2 regions of the Caballeronia sp. AZ7_KS35 genome follow, and region 2 is predicted to be linked to the other one. Evidence: predicted binding sites of a transcription regulator. Region 2 holds the regulator's gene; the other holds the start of a gene.
What was found. The regulator FliA, encoded in region 2, starts transcription of late flagellar genes. The targets are predictions, from matches to a motif close to CTAAAGTTTNNNNNNNNNNNGCCGNTA.

Region 1 (4,418 bases), 280 kb from region 2:
GCGTCGGATGCTTTGTCCGACAGGCGCGGCCGCGGGCATCGGCGACAATCGAATCGACAACAGACAACACGCGCGGGGCCGCATTCGCGTTTCTTTGCGAATTCGAGCAAACGTTCCCGCCGGGCCTGACCAGCCACGTTTCGATTCGGGGAAAAGATGACGACCAGCACTACGAGTACGCTCGCGGAAATCCGCGAGGTGAACCTGTCGTACTTGCTCCTCGCTCAGCGGCTTCTTCAGGAAGACCGCATCTCGGCGATGTATCGCCTGGGCCTTTCGGAGCAGGTTGCGCAAGTTCTGGCTTCGCTGACGCTCGCGCAGGCAGTGAAAGTGGCGTCGTCGAGCCATTTGCTGTGCCGCTTTCGTTTCGATGACCACGCGATCCTTTCGTCGCTCGCTGACAAGGACCGCAGCGCGGCGCTCGCGCACGCCCACGCGGCGATTGTGCTGGCGGACAGTCCCCTCGAGCAGATCGGCTGACGCCGCGCGCGAAGCCCGATGGCGACGAAAAGCGTGGTCGCGGAGGTCCGCGAAATCACTTTGGCGATCGAGCTGATCGAGCTCGGCGCGCGCCTGCAACTGCTCGAAGCGGAAACGAGCCTGTCGCGCGACCGTCTCATCAAGCTCTATAAGGAACTGAAAGGCGTGTCGCCGCCCAAGGGCATGCTGCCGTTCTCGACGGACTGGTTCATGACGTGGCAGCCGAACATCCATTCGTCGCTGTTTCACGGCATTTATCGCTTCATGGCGGCCAACGACAAGAGCCAGCCGACGATTCACGCGATCGTGAAAAGCTACCGCCTCTATCTCGAACACGCGGCGCTGTACGGCGACGAACCCGTGCTGTCGCTCACGCGCGCGTGGACGCTCGTGCGCTACTTCGAATCCGGCATGCTCCAGACCAACGTCTGCACGCGCTGCCGCGGACGTTTCGTCGCACATGCGTACGAACTGCGCGCCGGTTACGTGTGCGGCCTCTGCCAGCCGCCATCGCGCGCGGGCAAGACGCGCAAGGCGGGCGCGGACCGCGAAGCGGGGCGGATCGCCGCCTGATCCGCGCGCCCGCGTCCGTCTAAAAGCGATCGTGGTACGAAAGCCCGACGGTCATCCCGTGCGGCGTGCGCTGATACATGATCGCCCAATGCGTCACCGATGCGCCGATCCACGCACCGAGCGCGTCGGCGGCCAGATCCTTGTAGGAGAAGCCGTCCGTGCGGCAGGTTCCGTCGACGATTTCCTTCGCCAAGCCCGGCGCAGTGCCGATCAACGTGCCGTAGACGACCGGATGGTCCGAGCCGCGCGTCAAATAGGCGCCGAGCGCGCGGAACGGCGCGGACGCGGCCACGTGGGCAAGTTTGTCGGAGCCGGTCCAGCTATCCGATGTCTGCATACGCCAGGCGCCGCGCGAACCGCTGCAGTCGAAACCCGCATGCGCGAATGAACTCGCGGTCACTGTCAGCGCGAGCGCGCTGGCCTGTTTCATTGCTCCTGTCATCGTTCTCTCCGATTTCACGACTTCGCGTCTCCAACAAAACTGAACGCGCGTTCGTATTATCGGCAGAAAATGTGACGTTTCGTGTCGAACGGGAAAATTTTGTTTCGCCGCTAGCAAAAGTTCGATATTTGGTTGCCGTGAATCAGCGATTGAGACGCAGATTTTGCGAAACAGCGAGAAGGTCGCGCGGCAAACCGCACGGAACGTACAGCGGTTTGACCGTGCCCCAAAGTTTTCCAGTCGAGTGCCGTAAACCACTTAACGGCGGTCTTACCGCATCAAACGTGAGGACTCGACTGTGCTGATTTTCATTGGATCGCTCGTGACATTGCTGTCCGTCTTCGGCGGCTATGCCATCGAAGGCGGCCACCTTGGCGCGCTCATGCAGCCGGTCGAAATTCTGATGATCGCGGGCGCGGGCGTCGGCGCGTTCATCCTCGGCAACAACGTCAAGACCATCAAGGCGACGATTCAGGTGCTGCCGACGCTCTTCAAGGGCGCGAAGTACGACAAGAGCATGTACATGGAGCTGATGGGCCTGCTCTACGTGCTGCTCGCGAAAGCGCGCAAGGAAGGCACGCTCGCGCTCGAAGCGGATATCGAAGATCCGGCGAAGAGCCCGGTGTTCAGCCAGTACCCGAAGATTCTCGCGGACCATCACATCGTCGAATTCCTGACGGATTACCTGCGCCTCATGGTGAGCGGCAACATGAACGCGTTCGAGATCGAAAGCCTCATGGACGAGGAAATCGAGACGCATCACGTCGAAGGCGAAGCGCCGGCGCACGCGCTCACCAAGGTCGGCGACGCGATGCCCGCGTTCGGCATCGTCGCGGCGGTGATGGGCGTCGTGCACACGATGGCCTCCGCCGATCAGCCGCCCGCGATTCTCGGCGAGATGATCGCGCAGGCGCTCGTCGGCACCTTCCTCGGCATTCTGCTTTCGTACGGCTTCATCGGACCGCTCGCGAACGTCGCGGAACAGCGCGTCGCGGAGCAGACCAAGATGTTCCAGTGCATCAAGGTGACGATCCTCGCGAGCCTGAATGGCTACGCCCCCGCGATCGCGGTGGAATTCGGCCGCAAGGTGCTGTTCTCGACGGAGCGCCCGTCGTTCTCCGAGCTGGAAGAACACGTGCGCAAGGTCAAGTCGAAGTGACTTCCGCCATAGTCGAGACACAACGATGAGCAACGATACCGATCGCCCGATATTCATCAAGCGCGTCGTCGCGGGCAAGAAAGGCCATCACGGCGGCGCGTGGAAACTCGCCTACGCGGACTTCATGACCGCGATGATGGCGTTCTTCCTGCTGATGTGGCTGCTTTCCTCGACGTCGCCGGTGCAGCGGCGCGGCATCGCCGAATATTTTCAGATGCCGCTCAAGGCCGCGATGGTCGGCGGCAAGACCGTCGGCATGGACAACAGCATCATCATGGGCGGCGGCCGCGACATTTCCAGCACCGACGCAGGCGCCGCGCGCAAGACCGATGGCGCCACGCAGCTCGCGCAGCGTGCCTCGTCCGACACCGACGAAGAACTGCTCAAGTCCGCGCAGGGCGAGCTCGAACGGCGCGAGCAGGTGCGCCTGCACGATCTTCAGGTGAAGCTCATGGCCGCGATCGAGGCCAATCCGACGCTGCGCCAGTTCAAGCAGCAGATCCGCATCGAATCGACGCAACAGGGCTTGCGCATCGAAATCGTCGATACCCAGAAGCGCCCGATGTTCGCGCTCTCCAGCGACGCCGTGCAGCCGTACATGCGCGACATCCTGCGCGAGATCGGCCGCTCGCTCAACGACGTGCCGAATCACATCGTCGTGCAGGGACATACCGACGCCGTGAAGTACGCGGGCGGCGACAAGGGCTACAGCAACTGGGAGCTGTCCGCGGACCGCGCGAACGCGTCGCGGCGCGAGCTGGTCGCGGGCGGCATGGACGAAGGAAAGGTGATGCGCGTGCTCGGACTCGCATCGACGCAAAACCTGAACAAGAAAGATCCGCTCGATCCGGAGAACCGGCGCATCAGCGTGATCGTGCTCAATCGCAAGACGGAGCTGTCGATGCTGCGCGACGACGGCTCACGCGGCGCGACGCTCGACAACGGCACGGACGCGAACGGCAATCCGTCGTCGGCGCTCGGCCAGCTCATTCCCGGCGTCGCGGTGAGACCCGTGGCGAAGTGAGCAAAAACCTCGAAAAAGACGCTCAAGTGTCGACACGTTTCGACCGTCATCCCGGCAAGAGACAAACATGATCAAACACATTCTGGCAATCGACGATTCAGCCGCGATGCGGCAAATCCTCTCGGCGACGCTGGCGGCGGCGGGTTACCAAGTGACCGTTGCGTCGGACGGCGACGAGGGGCTGGAGTGGGCGCTCGCGGAGCGCTTCGATCTCGTTCTGACCGATCAGCACATGCCGGGCAGAAGCGGGCTCGATCTGATCGTGGCGCTGCGCGGAAATCCCGCATACAAGGCGACGCCGATTCTCGTGCTGACGACCGAAGGCGGCGAGCCGTTCAAGGACGCGGCGCGCTCGGCGGGCGCGACAGGCTGGATCGAGAAGCCGCTCGATCCGGACCTGCTGACGGAACTGGTCGCCGCGCTCTCCGAAGAAACGCAGCACTAAAGCGAACGCACAAGACAACTCGCGCACGCACGCGCCGATGGTGACTCAAGCATGACACTCGACATTACCCAGTTCTACCAGACCTTCTTCGACGAAGCAGACGAACTGCTCGCGCAGATGGAGCAACTGCTGCTCGTTCTGGACATCGCGAATCCCGATCCGGAAGACCTCGCGGCGATCTTCCGCGCGGCGCACTCGATCAAGGGCGGCGCGGCGACGTTTGGTTTCACCGCGCTCACCGAAACGACGCACATCCTCGAATCGCTGCTGGACCGCGCGCGCAACAACGAACTCG
Region 2 (4,418 bases):
TACTCGAGTCCGCCCTCGCGGTTCGCCGTCGTCGTCCCCCAACCAAACCCCATCCCCGCCAACCACCTCCTATAAGCCACCGCCATCCGATCGCACTTCTGATGCAACTCCGCATCGAGATCGAGCGGCAAGCGCTGCGGCCATTGCGACTCCACCACCGGCGTGTCCTGCATCAAAATCTCCATATTGAAGTCGTATAGCTCGCGATCGGAATGCGTCGAATCATCCTCGTGAACCGAGACGAGCCACGCGCGCGTCTCTGTCTGCGTCACCGGCGACGCCGCCAGCATGATATGCAGCGCGCCCTGCCCGCCCGACGCCATCTTCGTCAGCTTCGCGATCAAAGGCCGCTTCACGCGATACACATAATCGATCATCGCGCCGCCGCCCTGCCCCGGCATTCCCGCCGGTTGCCAGTATCGGCATTGCCGCGCTTCCAGACCTTCATCGCTCGCGACGACTTCGTAATCGGGCACTTCCGTATGCGTGTCCTCGCCCAGAATCCCCGCATGCACGAACGAGAAATGCGCCATGTCCAGAAAATTCTCGACGACGCGCGGCGCCGACGACCTCACCGTCTGCGGCGCGAGATTGATGCGCCGGCCACCGGGAATCGCGGCTTCGGGAAAGAAATCGAGCGCATACGCAGGCTCGCCGAAACACATCCAGATAACGCCGTACTTCTCTTCGCAAACGAAAGTCGTCGCGCACGCGCGCTTCGACGGACGCAATGAAGGATTCGACGGAATCCGCAAACACTGTCCTTCGATGTCGTAACTCCAGCCGTGATACGGACACACGATCTGATCGCGCATCACATGCCCGAGCGACAACTGCGCGCCCCGATGCGGACAGTAATCGCGCCACGCATGCGCCGCGCCGATGCTGTCCCGCCACACGACGATCCGCTCATCGGCCACGATGAATCCGCGCGCGCCGCCTTCCGGCACGTCTTCGCTATTGCAAACGGGCAGCCATTCGGCAGCTAAAGAAATGGATTCGTCGCGCATCGCCGTGAATGAGAAATGGACGTTCTTAAGCTGTTCTTACACGAAACACAGCGTCTTCGCAAAACGTTGCAAAATAGCGGATCGCTCGCTCGGTGCAACTCGATACCACTCCATTCAGCCGATGCCATGCGACGGGGCCGCAGTACTTGGCAGCAAGATAAAAGAAAGAAATCACCATCCAGGGGTTCAGTATGGAGCAGGCGCATCAACCGGCACGCCGGACTTATGCCTTCGCATGGTCCGAACACCGGAATCCGGAACGCGAGCAGGCCACGCTGCGGGTCTGGATGGGAGCGGTGGTTCTTCTGGCTTACGGCGTTTTCGCGTGGCTCCGCCCTTCACACGATGCCTTCCTGACCACGCGCCTCGTCGCGCTCTATGTGTCTTATGGGGCGATCACGCTTCTGATCGTCAGCCGCATGAGCGCGCCTTCTGTTGCGCGCCTGACCGTCACGACCATCGCCGATCAGACGATCCTCGGGCTCGCGCTCGCCGCGGGCGGCGCAACGGCGCTGCCGCTTCTCTGGGTGATGTTCTGGTTTCTGATCGGTTCGGGATGCCGATACGGCAAGCGCACGCTCGCCGTATCGTGCGCGACGGCGCTCATCATCGTCACGGCGATGGCCGTCTGGCAGCCGTGGTGGCACGAGAATCTTCCCGCCGCGATCGGGCTCGCGCTGAGCGTACTCGGCGCATCGGTGTATCTGAGCGTGCTCGTCGATCGGCTCGGCAACGCGAATCGCGATCTAGCGCGTCAGGCATCGACCGATCCGCTCACGGGTCTGTCGAACCGGTACGCGCTGGAAAGAGTCGTCGATCGCGCGATGAACGCGCCCGAAGCCAATGGCGATCACGCCACCGCGCTCCTTCTGATCGATCTCGACGGCTTCAAGGAAGTGAACGATACCTACGGTCACGCCGTCGGCGATCTGCTGCTGCAAGCCTTCGCGGACTCGCTCGCGAAGCGCATGCGCAAGTCGGACACCATCGCGCGTCTGGGCGGCGACGAGTTCGTCGTGCTCGCGCATCAGATGCGCGACCGCGACGCCGTGTTGTCGGTGGCCGACAACATCCATTCGGCGCTCGGCGAAATTACGTCGGTGCAGGAGCGGCCGGTGTCGGTATCGGCGAGCATCGGCGCATGCCTGCTTTCGAGCGCGGCGTCCGCGCATCAAACCGGCATGACCGCCGTGCTGCGCGCCGCCGACCGCGCGATGTACCGCGCGAAAAGTCTCGGCGAAGGGAAAACGGTCTTCGCCGAGACGCGGGACTTCGAGATCAGCTAGGGAACGTCAGGCCTCGACGCTCGTCCACGCCTGCTCGCGCAGCTTCGTGCGCAGACGCGCGACCGCCTGGCTGTGCAACTGACACACGCGCGACTCGCTCACTTCCATCACCGCGCCGATTTCGCGCAGGTTCAGGCCGCGTTCGTAATAGAGGCTCATCAGGAGCTTCTCGCGCTCGGGCAGCTTATCGATGGCTTCGATCAGCGCGCCGCGAAGGCTGTCGTCGAGCAGCGCGGACAGCGGATCCGAACGATCGACGCAATAGCGGTCGAGGAACGGCTCGTCGTCGGCGGAGCGATCGAAGTCTTCGTAATAGATCAGCTGGCTGCCGTGCAGGTCCTGAAGCATCGACTGATATTCGTCGAGCGGCATCTTCATGTGCTCGGCGATTTCCTGCTCGCTCGCCGCGCGGCCGAGGTTCTGCTCGACCTTGTGCACCGCCGATTCCACTTCGCGCGACGTCTTGCGCATGCTGCGCGGCAGCCAGTCGTTCGCGCGGAGCTCATCCAGCATCGCGCCGCGGATGCGCTGGCTCGCATATGTTTCGAACTGCGCGCCCTGATCTTCCTTGTAGCGGCTCGCCGCGTCCAGCAGGCCGATCATGCCGGCCTGAATGAGATCGTCGAGATCGACGCTCGCCGGCATCTTGGCGACGAGTTGGAGCCCCAGCCGTCGAACGAGCGGTGCGTATTTCGTCAGCACTTCCGACTGTGAGAGTTTGCCTTGGGCGTTATACATCTTGGTCACCTATCTTGATCACATCGACGCCGTGCTGCTCAATGCAAAGTCGTGAAGCGCAGCCGCACGATGCGACGCCTCCCGCGCGCCCTGTACAGAGTCGCTAACCGGATTTCGCGCGTCGGCCTGGCCGCCCGCATCGCGCATATAAGGCGCGGGGCGCATCGGCCAGTGCAGGAGCTCCGCCGCGATTGCGCGGTAGTCGCGCGCCGCGGCCGTGGCCGGGAACGCTTCGACTGCGCAGCGTGAGAGTTCCATCGCCCGAGCGACGCGCGCATCCTCGGACACATATCCCGCCTGCACGAGCGACACGGCCAGATACCGGCTCGCGACGCCCGACAGGTTGTCGAACGCGACCGCCGCGTCGGCCGGGTTCTGCACGTGATTGACGAGCACGCGGAACTGGCCGATCGCATGGGCGTAGTGCAGTCGTTTCATGCACGCATACGCCTCGGTGATCGCCGACGCGGCTACCCGCGTCACAATAAGAAAGTCATGCGCCTGCGCCGCGAGCGTCGACAGCGCGCCGTGGCGATCGAGTTGCGCATCGATCAGCACGATGTCCGCCGGACCGTCGAGCAGCGCGCGGCATTGCGCGGCATCGTGAACGATGCGTTCGTCGCGCGGCGCGGCCATCAGCGAGAAGCCGAACGGCGTGCGCTCGACGGCATCGCCGAGCATGCGCCGGCCCGACATCACCGAGGCGAGCGCGCCCGCGTCTTCGGTGCCCACGAGACGGCTCACCGATCCCGCGTTGCGGTGCTCGTCGATCACGAGCACGTCCTTGCCGTGGATGGAAAGCGCCGCGCCGAGATTCACCACCGCCGACGTGCATCCGATGCCCGCCGGTCCGCCCGCGATCGCCACCACGCGCGAACCGGCGCGCGTGAGGAGCCGTCGCAGGCCTTCCGCCTGGTCGAGCACGAACTTATCCAAAGTGCACCTCATGCAGTTCGGTCGTGGCGCGCGCGGACAACGCGGACAGCAGCGCAGGCGTTTCTTCGTCTTGCGGCACGAAGGGCGAGTTGTCGCGCGGGATGCAGAACGCGCTCTTGATGAGAAACCGCTTGGTCGCGACGTACAGGTTCTCCGGCACTTTCTGACCGGTCGACACGTAATGCACCGGCAGCTTGTAGCGGATGACCGTATCGAGCACGCCGCCGAGATTCGTCGCCTCGTCGAGCTTGGTCAGGATGCAGCCCGCGAGCGGCGGCTGGTCCGCCGCGCTCTTGTAGGCCTGCACGACTTCGTTGAGCGTGTCGCCGTGGCTCGTCGCGTTGAGCAGCAGGATGCGCTGCACCGGATGACCCGCGCCGCACAGCATCGCGATCTGATCCGAGACCATGCGATCGCGCTGGCTCATGCCGATCGTGTCGATCAGCAC

Region 1: motA (flagellar motor stator protein MotA) is a predicted target of FliA. The motif match lies at 1,722-1,748, and genes of this name have one in related genera.

What each region holds. Positions count from the first base shown of each region.
Region 1 covers NZ_JALQDV010000001.1:363,898-368,315, forward strand. The annotation lists gene flhD (flagellar transcriptional regulator FlhD) at 157-480, shown strand; gene flhC (flagellar transcriptional regulator FlhC) at 499-1,053, shown strand; gene NCT05_RS01750 (hypothetical protein) at 1,073-1,483, opposite strand; gene motA (flagellar motor stator protein MotA) at 1,794-2,654, shown strand; gene motB (flagellar motor protein MotB) at 2,680-3,678, shown strand; gene NCT05_RS01765 (response regulator) at 3,746-4,123, shown strand; gene cheA (chemotaxis protein CheA) at 4,175-4,418, shown strand, end outside.
Region 2 covers NZ_JALQDV010000001.1:79,301-83,718, forward strand. The annotation lists gene NCT05_RS00395 (Rieske 2Fe-2S domain-containing protein) at 1-1,010, opposite strand, end outside; gene NCT05_RS00400 (GGDEF domain-containing protein) at 1,202-2,296, shown strand; gene NCT05_RS00405 (RNA polymerase sigma factor FliA) at 2,303-3,034, opposite strand; gene NCT05_RS00410 (MinD/ParA family ATP-binding protein) at 3,053-3,970, opposite strand; gene flhF (flagellar biosynthesis GTPase FlhF) at 3,963-4,418, opposite strand, start outside.